DNA from 2 places in the Antribacter sp. NEAU-D49 genome. Region 1 is predicted to be linked to the other one. Evidence: riboswitches for the same ligand, from Rfam matches in the RefSeq annotation. Region 1 holds a riboswitch; the other holds the start of a gene.
The links. Region 1 has a riboswitch for S-adenosylmethionine ahead of AC060K_RS06115 (methylenetetrahydrofolate reductase). Riboswitches for the same ligand answer to the same signal wherever they lie in the genome.
Positions count from the first base shown of each region.

Region 2: it holds a riboswitch for S-adenosylmethionine, as region 1 does, so the genes downstream of both, AC060K_RS01620 (aminotransferase class V-fold PLP-dependent enzyme) here and AC060K_RS06115 (methylenetetrahydrofolate reductase) in region 1, are expected to answer to the same signal.

Region 1 covers NZ_JBXTSN010000005.1:60,248-69,942, reverse strand. Annotated here, with positions in the region: gene AC060K_RS06155 (2-phosphosulfolactate phosphatase) at 1-229, opposite strand, end outside; gene AC060K_RS06150 (MFS transporter) at 354-1,763, opposite strand; gene AC060K_RS06145 (hypothetical protein) at 1,847-2,065, shown strand; gene AC060K_RS06140 (extracellular solute-binding protein) at 2,257-3,504, shown strand; gene AC060K_RS06135 (carbohydrate ABC transporter permease) at 3,510-4,385, shown strand; gene AC060K_RS06130 (carbohydrate ABC transporter permease) at 4,395-5,300, shown strand; gene AC060K_RS06125 (golvesin C-terminal-like domain-containing protein) at 5,410-6,636, opposite strand; gene AC060K_RS06120 (Hsp20/alpha crystallin family protein) at 6,844-7,293, opposite strand; gene AC060K_RS06115 (methylenetetrahydrofolate reductase) at 7,496-8,437, opposite strand; SAM riboswitch class I at 8,443-8,545, opposite strand; gene AC060K_RS06110 (hypothetical protein) at 8,670-9,695, shown strand, end outside.
Region 2 covers NZ_JBXTSN010000001.1:352,621-362,315, forward strand. Annotated here, with positions in the region: gene AC060K_RS01595 (HesB/IscA family protein) at 1-109, opposite strand, end outside; gene AC060K_RS01600 (MBL fold metallo-hydrolase) at 171-980, opposite strand; gene AC060K_RS01605 (glycoside hydrolase family 3 C-terminal domain-containing protein) at 1,110-3,071, shown strand; gene AC060K_RS01610 (O-succinylhomoserine sulfhydrylase) at 3,061-4,320, opposite strand; gene AC060K_RS01615 (rhodanese-like domain-containing protein) at 4,317-4,769, opposite strand; SAM riboswitch class IV at 5,044-5,159, shown strand; gene AC060K_RS01620 (aminotransferase class V-fold PLP-dependent enzyme) at 5,193-6,653, shown strand; gene AC060K_RS01625 (mechanosensitive ion channel) at 6,842-8,299, shown strand; gene AC060K_RS01630 (LLM class flavin-dependent oxidoreductase) at 8,389-9,279, shown strand; gene AC060K_RS01635 (S8 family serine peptidase) at 9,323-9,695, opposite strand, start outside.

The sequences.
Region 1 (9,695 bases):
TGGTGCGGGCGAGCCGGGCCGCGCCCGCGGGGTCGTGGTACGGGAACGGGTAGACGCCGGACCCCTGTTCACAGGCCACCGTCACCGACGTGGAGAACGAGAGCACGTCGATCACGACCACCAGCGACGACCGGGCGCCGGTTGCGGTGAGGGCGAGGGCGCCGGAGAGCCCCCAGTCCGTGCGGACGCGGGCGGGACGCTGGTCGAAGGCTGAGGTGGCAGTGCTCACGAACGGATGGTAGTGACTTCTCGGGGCAACGATGTTCGCTGAGGGCGAACACCCCTGCAATCCCGGGTGAAGATTTGATAACGGCTCCCGGAAATGCCCAAGATCACCCGGATGTCCGTCCCGGCTAGACGCCAGCCGGTACGCGCTCCGACCGGCCCGCGAGGGCGTCCGCCTCGGCCTGGGCGAGCGGGGCGTCGGGTGAGGCGGCGACGGGAGCAGGTGCCGCGTCGTCGGGCCGCGGAGCCTGGGCCGGTGAGGCGCCCGGCTGGTCGCCGCCCGCGCCCGCACCGGTGTCGGCGCCCGACGGCGCGACGGGGCGGACCTGGCCGGCGACCGCGAGGCTCAGCACCATGGCCGCGCAGATCACGAGCAGAGCGTGACGGGCGCCCATCGCGTCCGCGAGGAGGCCCAGGAGCGGCGGTGCGGAGATCTGCGCGATCGAGGAGAACGACGTCGCGACGGACACGCGCGCGGCGGCGTGGATCGGCTCGTCCGACGCCGCGGCGATGGCGACCGGGCTCGCGAGAGCCGAGCCCACGCCCCAGAGGAGGATGCCGGCCCAGGCCCACCAGAGATCCGGCGAGAGGCCGAACAGGCCGAGCCCGACCAGGGCGGAGACTCCCGACGCGCGGAGCACCGCCACGCGTCCGAACCGGTCGAGCAGGCGGGTGCCGCCCAGCCGCACCACCGTCATGGCGCCCACGAAGGTGCCGTACGCGACGGCGCCCACGGCCTCGTGGACCGCGAAGCCGTCCACCACGGCGATGGCGAGCCAGTTGCCCGCCGAACCCTCGGAGAGCGCTCCGGCGAGGAGCACCAGGCCGATGAGGAGGGTGCGGGGCTCACGCCACGCGCCCAGGGCCGCGCGCAGTCCGGCACCACGGCGCGGGCTGGGCTCGGGGACGCCCGTCTGGCGGCCGGGCCGGGCCGAGAGGGCGGTCGCGGGGCCGATCAGGAAGCCACGTGCGACGGTGACGGCCACGGCGACGATCGCCACCTGCACGGAGACGTGGACCTGCGCGGCGGCGAACGCGGCGGCGACCAGGGCGCCCACGGCGGCGCCGATCGAGAAGCCGGCGTGGAAGTGGGGCAGGACGGTGCGGCCGAGGCGCTGCTCCACGAGCGCGGCGCCGAGGTTGATCGGCGTGTTCATGAGGGCGCCGCAGATGCCGTTGAGCAGCACGCCGCCGAGGAACACGGGGACGCTGCCGAGGGCGACGCCCACGGCGAGCAGGGAGTAGCCGACCGCGTTGCCCGAGGCGGCGAAGACGAGCGTGGCGCGGTTGCCGAAGCGGGTGATGACGGCGCCGGAGGTGGTGACCGCGGCGAGGGCGCCGACGGCTCCGACGATGAGGAACGCGCCCAGCTCCGCGGACGAGACGCCGAGACCCTCGCGGATGGAGGGCAGCCGGCTCATCCAGCTGGTCTGGGTCACGCCGAACAGGACGAAGAGCGCCATGAGGGACCAGCGGGCGCGGGAGACTCGAGGGTCCACGGGCAGGGCGGTGCCGGAGAACGGCGGGGTGGAAGGCATCGAATCGATTCTATGAAGGCCGCGCCGTGGGTTCCAGGGGGGTGGCGGGTGATGCGTGCCACGGCCCGCGCTACGGTTGTGCCATGAGCAACTTCGAGGTGGCCCGCCGCGAGAAGCAGGAGCCGACGCCGGTCCTGCTCGTCCGCGTGGTCCTGTGTTTCGTCCTGTTCCTCGCCGGTCTCGCGCTGATCGGCATCGGCGCCTCCCGCGACGTGGCTGTGGGGCCGTACCTGTTCGTGGGCGGGATCGTCGCGGTGGCGCTCGCCTTCGGCCTGCCCATGGTGGGCGCGCGCGAGCGCTGAGGACTCGCGGTCTCTGTCGCCGAGGCCGAGTGATTCGAGCGTCGTCCCCGAGGTCTGCGGACCCCAGGGACGGCGCTTTCCCTTTTTTGGTGAGGTCTTGACCGGAGTGTCGGCGTGCGCCAGCATCGTGCCCTCGATAGGAAAGTACGGATCGGGCGCAAATTCGTCAGGACCGGCGACAAGGGGCACACGTGCGGCACACCAGGCGAGCCGGCGCGATCATCGCGATCACGCTGGTCACCACGACAGGACTCACCGCTTGCGGTTTCGGCGGCGGCACCGACGACGGGGGCGGTGACGGAGGGGCCACCCTCGACCTGCTCGTCCCCAGCTACTCCGACGCGACGCAGGGCCTCTGGGAAGACGTGATCGCCGGGTTCGAGGCCGAGAACCCGGACATCACTGTCAACCTCCAGGTGGAGTCGTGGGACAACCTCGAGAGCGTCATCGCCACCAAGATCCAGGGCGGTCAGGCTCCCGACATCTACAACGGCGGACCGTTCGCCGGCTTCGCGGCCGACGAGCTGCTGTACCCGGTCGAGGACGTCACCTCGGACGAGACCTACGCCGACTTCCAGGACAGCTTCCTGGCCAACGCGCAGGTGGACGGCGTGACCTACGGGCTGCCGTTCATCGCGTCGGCCCGGGCGCTCTTCGTCAACGACGCCCTCCTGGCGCAGGCCGGCGCACAGGTGCCGACCACCTGGGAGGAGCTGCTCGAGTCCGCGAAGAAGGTCTCCGCCCTCGGCGGCGGCGTGGCCGGGTACGGCATGCCGCTCGGGTCGGAGGAGGCCCAGGCGGAGGCGGCGGTGTGGCTGTGGGGCGGCGGCGGCACCTTCGGCGACGCCGACGAGATCACCATCGACACCCCGGAGAACCTCGCGGCCGCCGAGTTCGTCCAGCGGATGGTCGCGGAGGGCGCCACGCAGGCCGACGCCGGCTCCACCGACCGCACGCCGCTGCTCGACATCTTCGTCCAGGGCAAGATCGGCATGCAGGTGGGCCTCCCGCCGACCGTGGGGCAGATCGCCGAGAACAACCCCGCGCTCGAGTACTCGGTCCACCCGATCCCCACGAAGGACGGCAGCCCGTTCACGCTGGGCGTGGCCGACCACCTCATGGCGTTCCAGAACGACGGGGACAAGCAGGAGGCCGTCACCGCGTTCTTCGACTACTTCTACGCGGCCGACGTGTACGTGCCGTGGGTCCAGGCCGAAGGCTTCCTGCCCACCACGAAGACGGGTGCTGATGCGCTCGCCGACGAGGAGGCGCTCGCCCCGTTCCTGGCGGTGCTGCCCGACGCCCAGTTCTACCCGAACGCCAACCCGAAGTGGTCCGCCGCGGACTCCGCGTTCAAGGCGCTCTTCGGCCAGCTCGCCACCGGCAAGCCCGCCGCCGACGTGCTGGCGGAGATCCAGGCCCAGGTCGACGCGGGCTGACGGCCATGAGGGCGTTCCTCCGGGCTCTGCCCTGGATCGGACCCGCCCTGGCCCTGATCGTCCTCGTGGTGCTGTTCCCGATCGGTCTCATGATCGGGAACAGCACCCGGGACATCAGCCAGAGCGGCGTCGACCGGGGCGGGGTCGGCCTCGCGAACTACGCGGAGGTCTTCGCATTCCCCTACTTCTGGCCCATCGTCGGGCGCACGCTGGTGTGGGTCGTGGTGGTGGTGGGGCTGACGGTCGTGATCTCGCTCGCTCTCGCGCAGCTTCTCGACAAGGCGTTCCCCGGCAGGCGGCTCGTCCGCATGGCGGTGGTGGTGCCGTGGGCGGCCAGCGTCGTGATGACCACCCTCGTGGTGCACTACGGCCTCGAGCCCTACTTCGGCATCATCAACGCGTTCCTCGTCGACATCGGGCTGATCGACCGGCCGGAGGGCTTCGGCTGGACGCGCAACCCCGGCACGGCGTTCGCATGGGCCATCGCGGTGGCGGTCTTCGTCTCGCTGCCCTTCACCACCTACACGATCCTCGCCGGGCTGCAGACGGTGCCCGGGGAGACGGTCGAGGCCGCGCGCATCGACGGCGCCGGGCCCGTGCGGGCCTACTTCGGCGTGATCCTGCCCCAGCTCCGCAGCGCGCTGGCGGTCGCCGTGCTCATCAACATCATCAACGTCTTCAACTCGCTGCCGATCCTCCGGGTCATGACCGGGTCCATCCCGGGCTACGACGCCGACACCGTGATGACGATGATCTTCAAGTACATGCAGAACCAGCACCGGATCGACCTCGCCAGCGCGCTGTCCGTGGTGGCCTTCGTGCTGGTGGTAGCCATCGTCGCGGTCTATCTGCGGGTCGTCCGCCCGCTCGAGGAGGTCTAGGTGGCCGTCATGACCGAGGCGGCCAGGCCGCCGTCGGGCACCGCTCCCGTGCGGACCGTGCGCCGGCGGCGCTACACCACGGACCAGGTGCCGCTGGCCTCCGTCGTGCTGCGCACGACGGCCGGGCTCGCGGTGCTCGTGGTGTTCCTGCTGCCGTACCTGATCATGTTCTTCGGCTCGGTGAAGACGAAGGCGCAGATCCGGTCCGTGGACCCCACCTACTTCCCGGTGGAGTGGCACTGGGAGAACTACGTGACCATGTGGTCCACGCCCGAGACGCCGCTGGTGCAGAACCTGGTCTCCACCCTGGTGATCTCGGTGTGCGCCACGCTGCTGGTGCTGGCGGTGGCGCTTCCGGCCGCGTACTACACGGCGCGGTTCCGCTTCCCGGGCCGGTACGTCTTCCTGTTCCTCGTCATCGTCACGCAGATGATGCAGCCGGCGGTGCTCACGTCGGGCCTGTTCCGGGAGTTCCTCGCCGTGGGGCTGCTCGACACCTGGGCGGCGATGATCCTGGTGAACGCCGCGTTCAACCTGTCGTTCGCCGTGTGGATCATGCACAGCTTCTTCGCGGGCATCCCCAAGGAGGTCGACGAGGCGGCCCAGCTCGACGGCGCCGGGACGTTCACCGTGCTGGCGCGGATCAACCTGCCGCTCGTGTGGCCGGGCGTCGTGACGGCGATCGTGTTCACGTTCGTGGCGTCGTGGAACGAGTTCGCGGCGTCGCTCGTGGTGCTGTCCACGGCGGGGAACCAGCCGCTGTCGGTGGCGCTCACCAAGTTCGTGGGCCAGTACGAGACGTCGTGGCACTACGTGTTCGGGGTGTCGGTGGTGGCGATCGTGCCCGTGGTGCTGCTGTTCCTCGCCATCGAGAAACGCCTGGTGGGCGGGCTCACGGCGGGCTCGCTGAAGTAGCGCCCCCCCCCCCCCCCCCCCCCCCGCCCCGCCGTTTTGGCCCCACCCCCCCCGGCACATACGCCGGAGAGCTTCTGACAACTCGGGGCGGGGGACCCGGGAGGTGCGTTCAGACCCGGGTGATGCGGACGGCGTCGGCGATCACGTAGTCGGTGCCCGACGTCCAGCGGCTGACCGACACCACCTGCCGGGTTCCCGCCGTCATGGCGTAGGTGCCCAGCGAGAGCCAGGCGCCGCCGCCCGTGGACTGGTCGACGCGGACGGTGGTGGTCTCGCTGCCCGTGCTGATCACGAACGGCGTCGAGGCGTTGTAGCCCGCGATGCCGGGGAACCAGGCCTCCACGCGGTAGCGCCCCGCGGCCGGGATCGTGGCGGTGTAGGTGGCGAGGTCGCTCACCTCGGCGGGCGTCGCGTACCGGTAGCTGGCGCCGTACCGCTCGCCGGAGTACGTGGACGTGAGCCAGCTCGCCCCGGCGGCGAACCCGGCCGAGGTGTTGTCCACGATCACGGACCAGGCAGTCCCGGCGAGGGCGGCGGCCACCTCGGTGCGGAGCTGCGGGAGCAGGGCGTAGAACGCCTCGCCCGGGCACTCCGTCGCGGTGAAGTCGCGGTGGCCGTAGATCCGCGACGGCGCGATGCTGTACTGCTGGCAGATGTAGGCGCAGAGCTGGACCAGACGGTTCCAGAGCGCGGCGGGCGGCGTCGCGTTCGTGTACGTGCCCTGGTTCTCGATGCCGATGGCCTTGTCGTTCTGGCCCGGGGCGTGCGCGCCGACGACCATCCCGTTGCTGGTCTGGAGCCGGGACAGCGACCCCCGGCGCCCCTCCATGACGTAGCCGCCGCGGCTCACCGTGAGGTGCTGGCCGCTGTCGACCCAGCCGTTGGCGAAGTGCCACTGCTGGATGTCGCGGGCGATCTGGTAGCCCGCGGCCTGCGAGTAGTCGGTGACGTTCCCGGACGCCGTGTGGTGGATCAGGATCTTGTCGGGGTCCGTGCTGACCGTCGAGATGGTGCCGCGCGGGGCGGCGGCGCCCCAGGTGGCACAGCTCGCGATGGTCGGGGCGGCGACCAGGACGCCCGGAGCGGCAGCGGTCGCGTCGAGAGCGGCCTGGGTGGACGGGTCGGGAGCGGGCCAGACGGACGGGCCGGCGGCCTGGGTGGCAGCCGCGCCGACTGCCTCGTCGGCGGCGGCCGCACCAGCGCCGACAGCGGCGGAGATCAAGCCGGTGGACGAGCCGATGCCGAGCACGACGGCACCGCGCAGCAGATCCCGGCGGTTCAGGGCGTGGTCGTGCTCGTGGTCGTGGTCGTGGTCGTGCGTGGGGCGGGTGGACACACAGGCCTCCGGTGGTCGTGTGGACGGGAGATGGTGCTCCGAAGAGGTACCACTTTCACCCACGTTCTGACCATGCCTGCGAAAAGAATTTCTCAAGATGTCACAAGGAGGACATCCCGGGACGCGGAACGGCCGGCCCGCCGCTCGGGCGGGCCGGCCGTTCCGTGGACCCGAGGTGCTCGGGTCCTGACCCGGGGCTCCGACGGGTCAGGCCTCGATGGTCTGCTGTCCGCTGCTCTGCTCGATCGGGGTCGCCATGCCCGAGTGGGAGACCTCCACCTTGCGGGGCTTGGCCTCCTCGCTCACGGGGATCGTCAGCGACAGCACACCGTCGGCGTAGGACGCCGAGATCTTGTCGAGAGCCAGACCACGGCCCACCGTCAGCTGGCGGGCGTAGGTGCCGGCCGGGCGCTCCCGCACCAGCCACTGCACGTCGTCGCCCGAGCGGGCGGTCCGCTCGGCGCGCACCGTCAGGGTGCGGTCCTCGACGGACACGTCGATGGTGCCCGGGTCCACCCCCGGAAGATCGAGGGCGAGAACGTAGTGGTCGCCGGTGCGGAACAGGTCCATCGGCATCGCTGCCGAGTCACGTGTGGTCGTGGCCAAGGAGTTGAACAACCGGTCCATCTCCTGGAACGGGTCCCACCGCGTAGCCATCGCACATCACCTCCTACGACGACTCGGTCCCGGCCCGTCCGGGACCGTCGCGAATCGGCGGCGGGGCTGCGTCCCCGCCGCCCGGCTACGGAACCAGAATTAGCACTCCCACCCGGTGAGTGCCAAGAGGTGTCGTGTTCGCTCTGAGCGAACAGCGGAGCGGCGGAGAAACCGCTGGCTAGAGGATGGTCCGGCCCCGGAGTCAGGCAGCCGCGCGGGCCAGCAGCCCCACCCCGGCGAGCAGGTCGAGCGCCGGCCGGTGCTTGTTGAACGTGTACACGTGGAGCCCCGGCGCGCCCGCCTCGAGCACCTGCTGAGCAAGCCGCACCGACCGCTCGATGCCGTACGCGTGCTGTGCCTCCGGATCGTCCAGGGCGTCCAGCTCGCGCAGGAGAGCCGCCGGAGCCGCCACGCCGGTGAGCTCGGCGACCCGGCGCAGCCGCCGCGGCTCGGTAGTGGGCAGGATGCCCGCCAGGATGGGCAGCGTGACGCCGGCCGCCCGGGCGTCCGCGACGAACTCCGCGTACGACGCCGCCTCGTAGAACAGCTGGGTGATGGCGAAGCTCGCCCCCGCCTCCTGCTTCTCGAGGAGCCGTTCCACCTCTTGCGCCCGGGTGGTGCCCGCTCCGGCGTTCCCGTCGGTGAACGTCGCGACCGCCACGGTCAGCGGCCGGGCGGCGCCGCGGAGGGCCGTGCCCGGGTCGGCCGCGCAGCGCGCCGCCTCCACCTCACGCAGCAGGCGCACCAGCTCGATGCTGGAGTGCACGCCGTCGGCCGGGGGGCGCCAGTCGGGCTGGTCGCGCGGCGGGTCGCCCCGCAGCGCCAGGAAGGACCGCACGCCCGCCTCGAGGAAGTCGTCGATCACCTCGGAGACGTCCTCGCGGGACGCCCCCACGCAGGTGAGGTGGGCGACCGGCAGCACCGGGGTTCCTGCCAGGAGCGTCGACACCACCTGCCGCGCCGTCTGCCGGTCACCCCCGGCCGCACCGTAGGTGACGGACACGAAGTCGGGGCGGGCGGCGACGAGCTGCCGGGCGGTCTCCCAGAAGTTCGGGGCGGCCTCGGGCCGGCGCGGCGGCATGAGCTCGAACGACACCGTGGGGCGCCGGCCGGGTGACGGGTGTGCGAATGCCTCTGTGACCATGAGTCTCTCCATCGGACCTGGCGTTAGCACCTTTGTCCTCGGGAGGCTTCCGTCGGCGGGTTGCTGCGGTGTCGACGAGCCAGGACTCTCGACCGCTCTGGATGGTTGTCCCCAGAATACCGGCGACCGTTCTGTGAGCCAGGGGTGGTCCACGTGGCGGACACGTCGCCGTCAGGGTTCCGTCAGGTCCGCTGCCCGCCTCGGCGGCCTGGCCTGCTGGCACTGTGGACGTATGAGCGCAGAGGTCCGGGCCGTCGTGGTGTGGATCGTTGCCGTCCCGGTGCTCGCAGGGTGGGCGGTGCTGCTCCGCGTGCGCGGGGACGCTGTGCTGCTCACGGGAGCCGAGCCGTTCGTGGGGCACTGGTCGTTCGGCGTGGGGCTGGGCACCGCCGTGGCCGTCGGGATGCTCGCCGCGGTGGTCCGGTTCGGTCCGCGGGTGGCGGCCCGCCTCTCCTGGCGTGGGCTCCTCCTCGGGGCCTGGGCCGCCACCACCGCCTGGGCCACGGCTCTCGGCGCCTCGGTGCGTTGGTCCGACCTTGTGGCGCCCACGGCCGGCCGGCACGAGTACCTGCCGGCCGTCCCCCTCGCCGCCGCCGACCCTCTGGCCTTCTGGTCCGGGTTCACCGACCAGCTCCTCGCCTATCCGATCCACGTCAAGGGCCATCCCCCGGGCCTCGTCCTGCTGCTCGCGGGCCTCGACCGGGCCGGGCTCGGCGGCCCCGGCTGGGCCACTGCCTTGTTCGTCCTCGCGGGGGCGTCGGTGGTTCCGGCCGTGCTGATCACCGTCCGCCGGCTGTGCGGCACGGAGGACGTCGCCCGCCGCGCCGCGCCCGCCCTGGTGCTCGCGCCCGCGGCGCTGTGGGTGGCCACCTCCGCCGACGCCTTCTTCGCCGGCGTCCTGGCCTGGGGCGTCGCGCTCCTGGCGGTGGCGTCGACATCGCCGGCCTCGACCCCGCTGCCCGACGGCGGCGCACCGCCCCCTGGTCCTGCGGCACCGCCTCGTGCGGGGGTTCGGCTCGCCGCCGCCGTCGGAGCGGGGCTGCTGCTCGGCGCCTGCCCGTTCCTCTCCTACGGCCTGCTGCACATGGGGGCGCTCGCCCTCGTGGTGCCGATCGTCACCCGTCGCGTGTGGCCCACCGTCGTGGCCGGGCTCCTGGTCGTCGGCGGGCTGGTGGCGAGCGGCCTCGCCGGGTTCTGGCTGTGGGACGGCATCGCCGCCACCCAGGTGGCCTGGGCGGCGGGCGCGGGCACGGGCCGC
Region 2 (9,695 bases), on a different contig from region 1:
AGCATCCGCCGTCCTCCACCGTCAGACGTACCGCCCCGCCAAGGGCCTCGATCTGGTCGATCGCCGCCCGGGTCACGTCGAACGGGGGTAGCACCAGGGTGTCGTCCATGCCGACGGATGATGCCACCGGCCACCCACACTGCACATGGCCTTGCAACGCCCGCGACGCTTCAAGCCTCCGACAGGTACTGCAGCTGGGCGCGGACCGTCTGGCGGGCCGCCGGCAGCACCGAGGGATCCACGTCGGCGTAGACCAGCCCGACTACGGCGTCGGTGACGTCGGGGGTGAGGTGCGCACCGCCGTCGTCGGGCAGGGCGAGCGTCCGGAGCGCTGACCGGACCTGGTCCAGGCGCTCCAGCCGGTGGGAGCGGTAGGCGCGGACGGCGGCAGCGAGGTCGGGCAGCGGCTCCCCGTGGCCGGGGAATGCCAGCGTGGCCGACGCCGTCGCCCGGGCCGCGAGCTCGTCCGCGAGGTGCTCCAGCCGGTCGAGGCTCGCGAGGTACTGCCGGAGGGAACCGTCCGGCTCGGCGATCACGGTGGTTCCCCGCCCCAGCACCGTGTCGCCGGTGAGCACCACGGGTGCCGTGCCCGGAGCGCTCACGACCAGGCACACGGAGTCGGCGGTGTGGCCCGGGGTGGCAACGACGTCGATGCGCAGGCCCGCTGCCTCGACGGTCTCGCCGTCCGCGAGGGGCGCGCCGCCGTAGCAGTGCGCCGGGTCGGCGGCCCGGACAGGCGCGCCGGTCCGGGCGGCGAGGCCGGGCGACCCTGCCGTGTGGTCGGCGTGCCGGTGCGTGACGAGGACCAGCTCGACCGGTCCGGCGCCCGTCAGGCGGTCGAGGTGCGCGGCGTCGTCGGGCCCGGGGTCCACCACGACGGCACCGGTGGAACCGGGCGCGCGCAGCACGTAGGACCGCGTGCCGTCGAGGGTCATCGGGCCGGGGTTGTCCGCGCGGAGCACGGAGACGACGGGCGACATGGCGCCCACTGTACGAGCCAGGTCAGCCGAGCCGGGAAGGGCGGCTGGGCGCCAGGGGTTGTGCAGCCGCCGCACCCGGTGTGTGATCGATGCGGCAGGATCCCACCAGCGGTGAGGGGAAATCCGCAGATGTCCGACACATTTGGTGATCGACGGCGCCGTCAGCCGTCACCCGGACCAGGGAAGAGCAGGCGCGCCCGGTGGGTCGCGCTGGCTGCGGCCTGCAGCGTCGCGCCCCTGCTCGCCGCGACGGCGTCGCCCGCCTCGGCCTCCGTCGGGGCGGCCGAGCCGTCGTCGGCCCAGGCCCCTCGGCCCGCCGCGCACGGCACGGAGGTGGTGGTCGGTGCGGTCAACCCGGTGGTGCTCACCGACGACGGGTCGCCGGCCCACGTGACGCTCCGCCTCCACGTGTCCGACGGCGCGGGTCTTGCCCGTCCCGTCACGGTCACCTGGGCCACGGGGCACGGCACAGCTGCCCCCGACGCGGACTACGAGATCGCGCGCGGGACGGTGACGTTCCCGGCCGGTTCCCCGTCGGGCGCCGAGCAGACGGTGGTGGTGAGCACGCGCGCCACGCCGGAGCAGGAGACCGCCGAGACCGTGCCCCTCACCCTCTCGGCCGTGGGAGCCCGGATCGGGACCACCCCGATCGTGGTCATCGGCGCCCACGGGCTGCCCTACCTCGACCCCGCCCTGCCGGCCGACCGGCGGGTCGCCGACCTGCTCTCCCGGATGACCCTCGAGGAGAAGGTGGGCCAGCTCGTCCGCGTCGAGCGGAGCAACGCGACGAGCCGGCCGGAGGCGATCACCGAGCTGGAGATCGGCGTGGTCGTCGCGAGCCCCGGCTCCGCGCCTGCCCGCAACACCGTCGAGGCCTGGGCCGACATGGCCGACGGGCTCCAGGCGAGGGCCCTGGCCACCCGGCTGCAGGTGCCGCTCCTGGTCGGCATCGACGGCGTCCACGGTCACGACAGCCTGCCGGGCGCCACGCTGGTGCCGCACCGGCTCGGCCTCGCCGCCACCGACGACCCTGCTCTCGTGGGCGGCCTGGCACAGCTGGTCCGTGAGGAGGCTCGCGCCACCGGGGTCACCTGGGTCCAGGCCCCGCCCGCCGAGCCGCTCGCGGACGTCCGTTCCGGCGACGCGTACACACGGTTCGGTGCCGACCCGGCGCGTGCGGCCCGGCTCGCCGCAGCGGGGAGCGACCCCGTGACCGCCGGGCTCGGCGACGCGCTGGCGCTCGCGGGCGAGGACCCGGAGCGGCACGCCGGCGGGCGGACCGCGCTGCTCGCGGCGGTCCGGTCGGGCGAGGTGCCGCAGGCCCGTCTCGACGAGGCGGTGGCGAGGGTGCTCACCGCGAAGCTGGGCCTCGGCCTGTTCGAGGCGCCGTTCGTGGACCGCTCGCGCCTCGCCGAGGTCGGGTCGGCCGACCACCGTGCCCAGGCCCGGCAGGCGGTCGCGGCGTCCCAGGTGCTCCTCCAGGACCGGGACGGCGCGCTCCCCCTCGACGCCGGCAGCCGGGTGTACGTCGCAGGACGCTCCGCAGACGACCTGGGCAACCAGGCGGGCGGGTGGACCGTCACCTGGCAGGGCTCGTCCGGGGAGCCCACACAGGGCTCCACGATCCTGGACGGCATCCGTGAGCTGGACCCGGACGCGACGTTCAGCGCTGACGGCTCCGTGCCGCCCGCCGGTCACGACGTCGGGGTCGTGGTGGTGGGCGAGACGCCCTACGCGGGGGCGTACGGCGACGTGGGCGGACCCTCGTGGGCCTGGGACCAGTCCGACGCGGGCGTGTTCCGCGAGGCCAAGTCGCTGGCGCTCCAGCCGGGCGACGCCGACGTCGTGCAGCGGGTCTGTGGCGCCGTGCCCACCTGCGTCGTCGTCGTGGTCTCAGGCCGGCCGCAGGCCGTCGACCTCCAGGTGGCCGACGCCGTGGTGGCGGCCTGGCTCCCCGGTACGGAGGGTGGCGGCGTGGCGGACACGTTGTTCGGCGCGGCCCCGTTCACGGGGACCTTGCCGGTCGCGTGGCCGCTCGCCGCCGACCCTGCCGCCGGTGAGCTCCCGGTGGGCTGGGGCCTCAGGCCCTGAGCGCCTGCTCCAGGTCTTCCACCAGGTCCGCCGGGTCCTCCAGGCCCACAGAGAGCCGCACCGTCGTCTCCGCGATGCCCACGGCAGCCCGTCCCGGCGCGCCGAGCTTGCGGTGCGTCGTGGTCGCCGGGTGAGTGACCAGCGACTTCGCGTCACCGAGGTTGTTCGAGATGTCGATGATCTGCAGGGCGTCCAGGAACGCGAAGGTGCGCTTCTTGGCCGCCTCGGCGTCGGCGCCGTCGGGCACCGCGAGGTCGAACGTCACGACGGTCCCGCCGCCGGTCATCTGCGCCCGGGCGAGCTCGGCCTGCGGGTGGGAGTCCAGGAACGGGTACCGCACGGCACCGACCCCGGGCAGCGCCTCGAGGGCTGTGGCCACCTGGAGCGCACTCGCGGTCTGCGCGGCCACCCGCACGGGGAGCGTCTCCAGGCCCTTGAGCAGGGTCCATGCATTGAACGGTGACAGCGACGGTCCCGTGTTGCGGATGAAGGTCTGGACGGGCCCGTTGATGTACTCGTCCGTCCCGAGGATCGCACCGCCGAGCACCCGGCCCTGCCCGTCGATGTGCTTGGTCGCGGAGTAGACCACCACGTCGGCGCCGAGTTCCAGCGGGTGCTGGAGCAGCGGGGTGGCGAAGACGTTGTCGAGCACCACGGTGGCGCCCGCAGCCTTCGACAGGGCGACGACGGCGCGCACGTCCACGATGTCCTGCATGGGGTTGGACGGCGTCTCGAAGAAGACCACGTCGGCGGGCGTGGACAGGGCCTCCTCCCACTGGGACAGCACGTGGCCGTCCACGTAGTCGGTGCGCACGCCCCACTTGGCGAAGATCTCGTCGAAGATGACCACCGACGACCCGAACAGCGCTCGCGCCGCGACGATCCGCGAGCCGCTCTGCACGAGCGCGGCGAGCGAGGTGAAGACCGCCGACATCCCGGTCGCGGTCGCGTAGCAGGCCTCGGCGCCCTCCAGCAGGCGGAGACGCTCCTCGAAGGTGTGCACCGTCGGGTTGCCGTAGCGCGAGTAGACGAACCGGTCGAGGTCGCCCGAGAACGCCGCCTCGGCGTCGGACGCCCGGTCGTAGGTGTAGCCCTGGGTGAGGAACAGCGCCTCACCCGTCTCCTGGTACTCGGTGCGTGCGTGCCCGCCGCGGACAGCGAGCGTCGCCGGCCGGACGCCGCGGGGCAGCGGCTTGCGGCCCGAGCCGCCGGGGACCTCGCCGGGCGCCGCGGCGCCGGTGACGCTCACTGCTGGGCCTCGGCGTCGAGCGTGGGCAGCCAGGGCAGGCCGGCGACCTTCCATCCCTCGCGGTCGCGGACGCCGCCCGGTCCGGGCGCGCCCTCGAAGCCCTCGAGCACGTTGTACGACGGGCCGATGCCGGTCGCCGTCGCCAGCCGAGCGGCGCCGATCGAGCGCTGGCCGGAACGGCACAGGAAGACCACCGGGCCGTCGGTGACGCCCGCGTCGCGGAGCTCGGCGAGGAAGGCAGGGTTGGGGCGGCCGTCGGCGGTCACCCACTGGGCGAACACAGTGCGCTTGCCGAGGGAGGACGCGTCGGGCACACCGATCGCGCGCCACTCGGCCTCGGTGCGGACGTCCACGAGCGTGGCGCCCGGGTCGCCGGCGAGCAGGTCCCAGGCCTGCTGCGGGGTGATGTCGCCGGCGTAGCCGTCGGCCGGTCGGGCCTGGATGCTCATCGGTACTCCTCCATCGGTCGTGGCGGTAGCACCCTGCACCGGGCACGCCGGTCCGGAGCGTTCCGTCCCGACCTGCCCGCGGGTTGCTGCGGCGTCGACGTGCCACGTCACTCGGCCGCTCGGGATGGTCGCCAGCGATCGTACGACACGAGGTCCAGCCCCTGGGACGGCGTCTCATTCTTCGGCTGTGCCCCGGAGCGCGCGTCGCCCGGATGCTGAGACGGCTGTCCAGAATCGTTGACAGGGTCTCCGGCCGGAGGTCAGGATGACGCCAGGTCATGAGCGCCAGCGCGAAGCCCCGGCTCGCTGGCCGGCAACCCTCCTACCGCGGTGGGGTGCCCCGGGTGACGACCTGGTCGCACGCCACGAGGCGCGCGGCAAGCGCGGGGAGCACGCCTCCCCCGGATTCACCGAGGAGGAGTCATGCCCACTCTGACCCAGTACCGCGACACCACCCACAGCGCCGTGACGGAGGCAGCCGTGCCCGACCGTGCCCAGCTCACCGGACCCCTCCTGCCGGTGGTCGGCAGCGACACCCTCGTCCCCCTCGTCGACGGCTCCCAGGTGACCTACGCCAACCTGGACGTCGCCGCGTCCGCCCCCGCCCTCCGTGCGGTGGCCGACCGGGTCGCCGAGGTGCTCCCGCTGTACGCGAGCGTGCACCGCGGGGCCGGCTACCTGTCACAGGTGTCCACAGCGCTCTACGAGGCGGCCCGCCGCACCATCGGGGCGTTCGTCGGCGCCCGGGAGGGCGACCTCACGGTCATCACGCGCAACACCACCGACTCGCTCAACCTGCTCGCCGGGTGCGTCCCGGCGGCCGCGGACGGGACCCCCGGCCGCGTGCTCGTCCTCGACGTCGAGCACCACGCCAACCTCCTGCCCTGGCAGCGCGACACCGAGGCGACCGTCCTCACTGGCGCGTCCACCGTGGCCGCGACAGTGGCCGAGCTCCGTGAGGAGCTGGAGGACGCCGCCGCCGTCGGGCGCCCGTACGCGTTGCTCGCCGTGACGGGCGCGTCCAACGTGACCGGCGAGGCGCTGCCCCTCGCCGAGATCGTCGCCGCCGCCCACGCGAACGGCGCCAGGATCGCGATCGACGGCGCCCAGCTGGTCCCGCACCGCCGCTTCTCGCTCGCCGAGTCGGGGGTGGACTACGTCGCGTTCTCCGGCCACAAGACCTACGCGCCGTTCGGTGCCGGCGCCCTCGTCGGCCGCGGCGACTGGCTCGACACCGGAACCCCCTACCTGGCGGGCGGCGGTGCCGTGCGCCGCGTCCGCACCACCGAGACCCTCTGGCAGGACGGGCCGGCCCGCCACGAGGCCGGCTCGCCGAACGTGATCGGCACCGTGGCGCTCGCGGCAGCCTGCGAGGCGCTGGCCGCCCTCGACCCCGAGGAGGTGCGTCAGCACGAGGGGGCGCTGCGCCGCCGCCTGGTCGAAGGGCTCGAGGCTCTCGACCGCGTGTCGGTCGTGCGCGTGTGGGCCGACGCCGTCGACCCGGTGGGCGTCGTGACGTTCACGGTCGCGGGGTACGACCCGGGGCTCGTCGCCGCGTACCTGTCGGCCGAGCACGGCATCGGCGTCCGGGACGGCCGCTTCTGCGCCCACCCGCTGCTGGGCAGGCTCGGGTTCGACGCCGGGGCCGTGCGCGCCTCGGTCGGCGTCGGCACGTCGCCCGAGGAGGTCACGCGCCTCGTCGAAGCCGTGGCCGCGCTGGTCACCGAGGGCCCGCGCGCGGTGTACGACGTCGTCGACGGACTCTGGGTGGTCGTGGACGACCCGCGTCCCGTCCCCGAGGGCAGCGGGCTCGCCGGGCTGCTGGCCACGGCGGCCGCCGGCTTCCTCGCCGACGCCGCGGCCTGCCTGCCCGACCCGGTCTGACGGCCGTCGATATGACGGATTCTTAAGCACCATCATTGTTTGGCACCGCACGCAATTGGGCCGGGCCGTGCCGATAACACTTCTGCTTTGACCAGGAGTGACGGCGCACCGGGCGCCAGTTGATGCGCCCAGGCAACACATTCCCTCCGTGCGGAGGGTGAGATCGGCGCCTATGTTTATTGCTGCCGGTGAATTCCCCGGGGTGTCGCCACGGCGCTCGGGACCGGCGGAAGCATTCCGATCATCGGTACCCGTCACCGACGGAAGCCGTGCGAGGAAGGACGCCGAAGATGGACTTCGCAAATGACGTCGACTGGACCGGGATCCTCGGGAAAGTCCTCATCGCCCTGCTGATTCTTGTCGTCACGTGGATTGTTGCCCGCCTGGTCAAGTGGGCGATCTCGAAACTGGTCTCACGTGTCGGCTTCTTGCGTCGGGAGGGCGCTGACGGCCGGCAGGTAGGGGCGTCGATCGGTCAGATCGCCGCACTGCTGGTGTGGCTGTTCGGCCTGATTGCCGTGCTGCAGCTGTTCGAGCTGGACCAGGTGCTCACACCGATCCGCGGCATGCTCGAATCGATCATGGAATACCTGCCGAACATCATCGGCGCGGCGGTCGTCTTCTTCATCGGCTACCTGATCGCCAAGATCGTCAAGCAGATCCTTCAGGCTGCGCTCGGCGCCATCAACTTCGCCGGACTGGTCGAGAAGGCCAAGTCCGGTGCGGAGCGGACCACGGGGACCGCGGAGCAGACCTATCGCTCCGAGCCGGCGTACCCGGCGGCCGGCACCGCCGAGGCGGGCGCGTACGACACCGCCTCCTACGAGACCGGCGGGTACAGCTCGGCCGGCCAGCCCGCCGCGAGCGACCCCCGCGAGACCAACGCCCGCATCGCGTCGGTCATCGCCAACGTCGTGTTCGCGGTCATCCTCATCGTCGTGGCGATCGCGGCGCTGCAGATCCTGGGCATCGCGGCCATCGCCGACCCGGCCCAGCAGATGCTCACCATGATCCTCGCGGCCATCCCGGCGATCATCGCGGCGCTGATCATCCTTGCGATCGGCTACTTCATCGCCCGTTTCGTGGGCGATCTGCTGGAGAGCACCCTGCGCGGGGTCGGTGCCGACCGGGCTGCGGCGAACCTGGGGTTCAGCACCGGCCAGGCCAGCCCGTCGAAGATCGTCGCGTGGATCGTCAAGATCGCGATCATCGTGTTCTTCGCCATCATGGCCGCGAACATGCTCGGTTTCGAGGAGATCACCAACATCCTCAACGAGATCCTCGAGCTCGGCGGGCGGGTGCTGTTCGGTGCGCTGATCATCGCGGCCGGCTTCTTCCTGGCCAGCATGGTGGCGAGCGCTGTCGGGTCGAACCTGGGCAGCAAGATCGCCCGGTACGCGATCATCGGTCTGTTCGCCGCCATGGGCCTGCAGTTCATGGGGGTGGCCGACCAGATCATCACGCTGGCGTTCGGCGCCATCGTGGTGGGTGCGGCCCTGGCGGCCGCGCTGGCCTACGGTCTCGGCGGGCGGGAGGCCGCGGCTCGTTCGCTCGAGAAGGCCGAGCGCAAGATCGAGTCCGAGCCGTCGACGCCCACGCCTCCGGCCACGCCGCCGCCTGCGGCGCCGGGCGGCCCGACCATCTGACCGCTCTCGCGAGGCACCTGTACAGGGCCGCTCTCCGTCACGGAGAGCGGCCCTGTCGCGTCTGCCGGGCGACCGGTAGCGTCTTTCGCATGACCACTCTGGGGTGCATCGTCCTGCCGTCCGAGCCGCCGTCCCGCTTCCTGCCGATCGCCCGAGCGGCCGACGAGGCCGGCCTCGAAGAGATCTGGCTGTGGGAGGACTGCTTCCGTGAGACAGGCGCGGGCGCCGCCGGCGCGATCCTGGGCGCCACCTCGCGGGTTCGGGTCGGGGTGGGCGTGCTCCCCGTACCGCTGCGCAACGTGGCGCTCACCGCGATGGAGATCGCCACGCTCGAGGGCATGTTCCCGGGGCGGTTCCTGCCGGGGATCGGACACGGCGTGCTGGACTGGATGGGCCAGGTGGGTGCGCGGGCGGCCTCGCCGCTGACGCTGCTCCGCGAGTACGCCACGGCGCTCCGTGCTCTCCTGGCAGGCGAGCGGCTGACGGTCTCGGGCCGGTACGTGAACCTCACGGACGTGGCGCTCGACTGGCCGCCCGCCACCGTCCCGCCCGTGCTGTCGGCGGGGCAGGGCCCCAAGACGCTGCGCCTCGTGGGCGAGGTGGCCGACGGCGTGGTCATCACCGGCGACACCGGCCTGGCCGGTCTGCGGGCCGCCAAGGAGCTCGTCGCGGAGGGCCGCGCCGCCGCCGGCCGGACGGGCGACCCCTTCCGCACGGTCGTCTTCGTGCCGGGCGCGACCGGGCCGGACGCCACGGAGCGGCTACGGCGCGCGGCCGCGGAATGGCCGATCGACGTCGACACCGACGAGAAGCTCGCCGAATACACGGTGTGGGGCGACGCGGAGCAGCTGGCCGCAGGGGTGCGTCGCTTCGCTGAGGCGGGCGCTGACACGGTGGTGATCCAGCCGACGCCGGACACGCCGGACCTCGAGGGCTTCGTGCGGGTCCTGGGCGAGGAGGTGCGGCCGCTGCTCGGGTGACCCCTCTTCGCCGTGAGAGCCACAGCGAAGAGGGGTCACCGCGTCACCGCACGCCGAACGCCCGCACGACCTCCTGGAAGGTGCGGTTGCCCGCGTCGTCCGCCACCGTGACCCGCAGCGAGACGAAGCCCGCGCCCGCCGGCAGGGTGATCGAGCCCGTCCAGGCGCCGTCGGCTCCGGTGAGGGCAGCCGGGACCCAGGTGGCGCCGTCGTCGTACGAGACCTCCAGGGAGGCCGACGTGACGGTGCCCGCCCGGAGCGCGCCCTCGGTGAAGAACGGCGCGACCGACACCGTGGCGGGCAGCCCGCCCGGCACCGTGCCGTCGAGCGCGGTACGGACGTCGAGGCCGGGCGAGAGCAGCGGCAGCAGGCCGTGGTCCGCCGTGTCCGCCACGAACTGGAACTCCGTGTGGGTC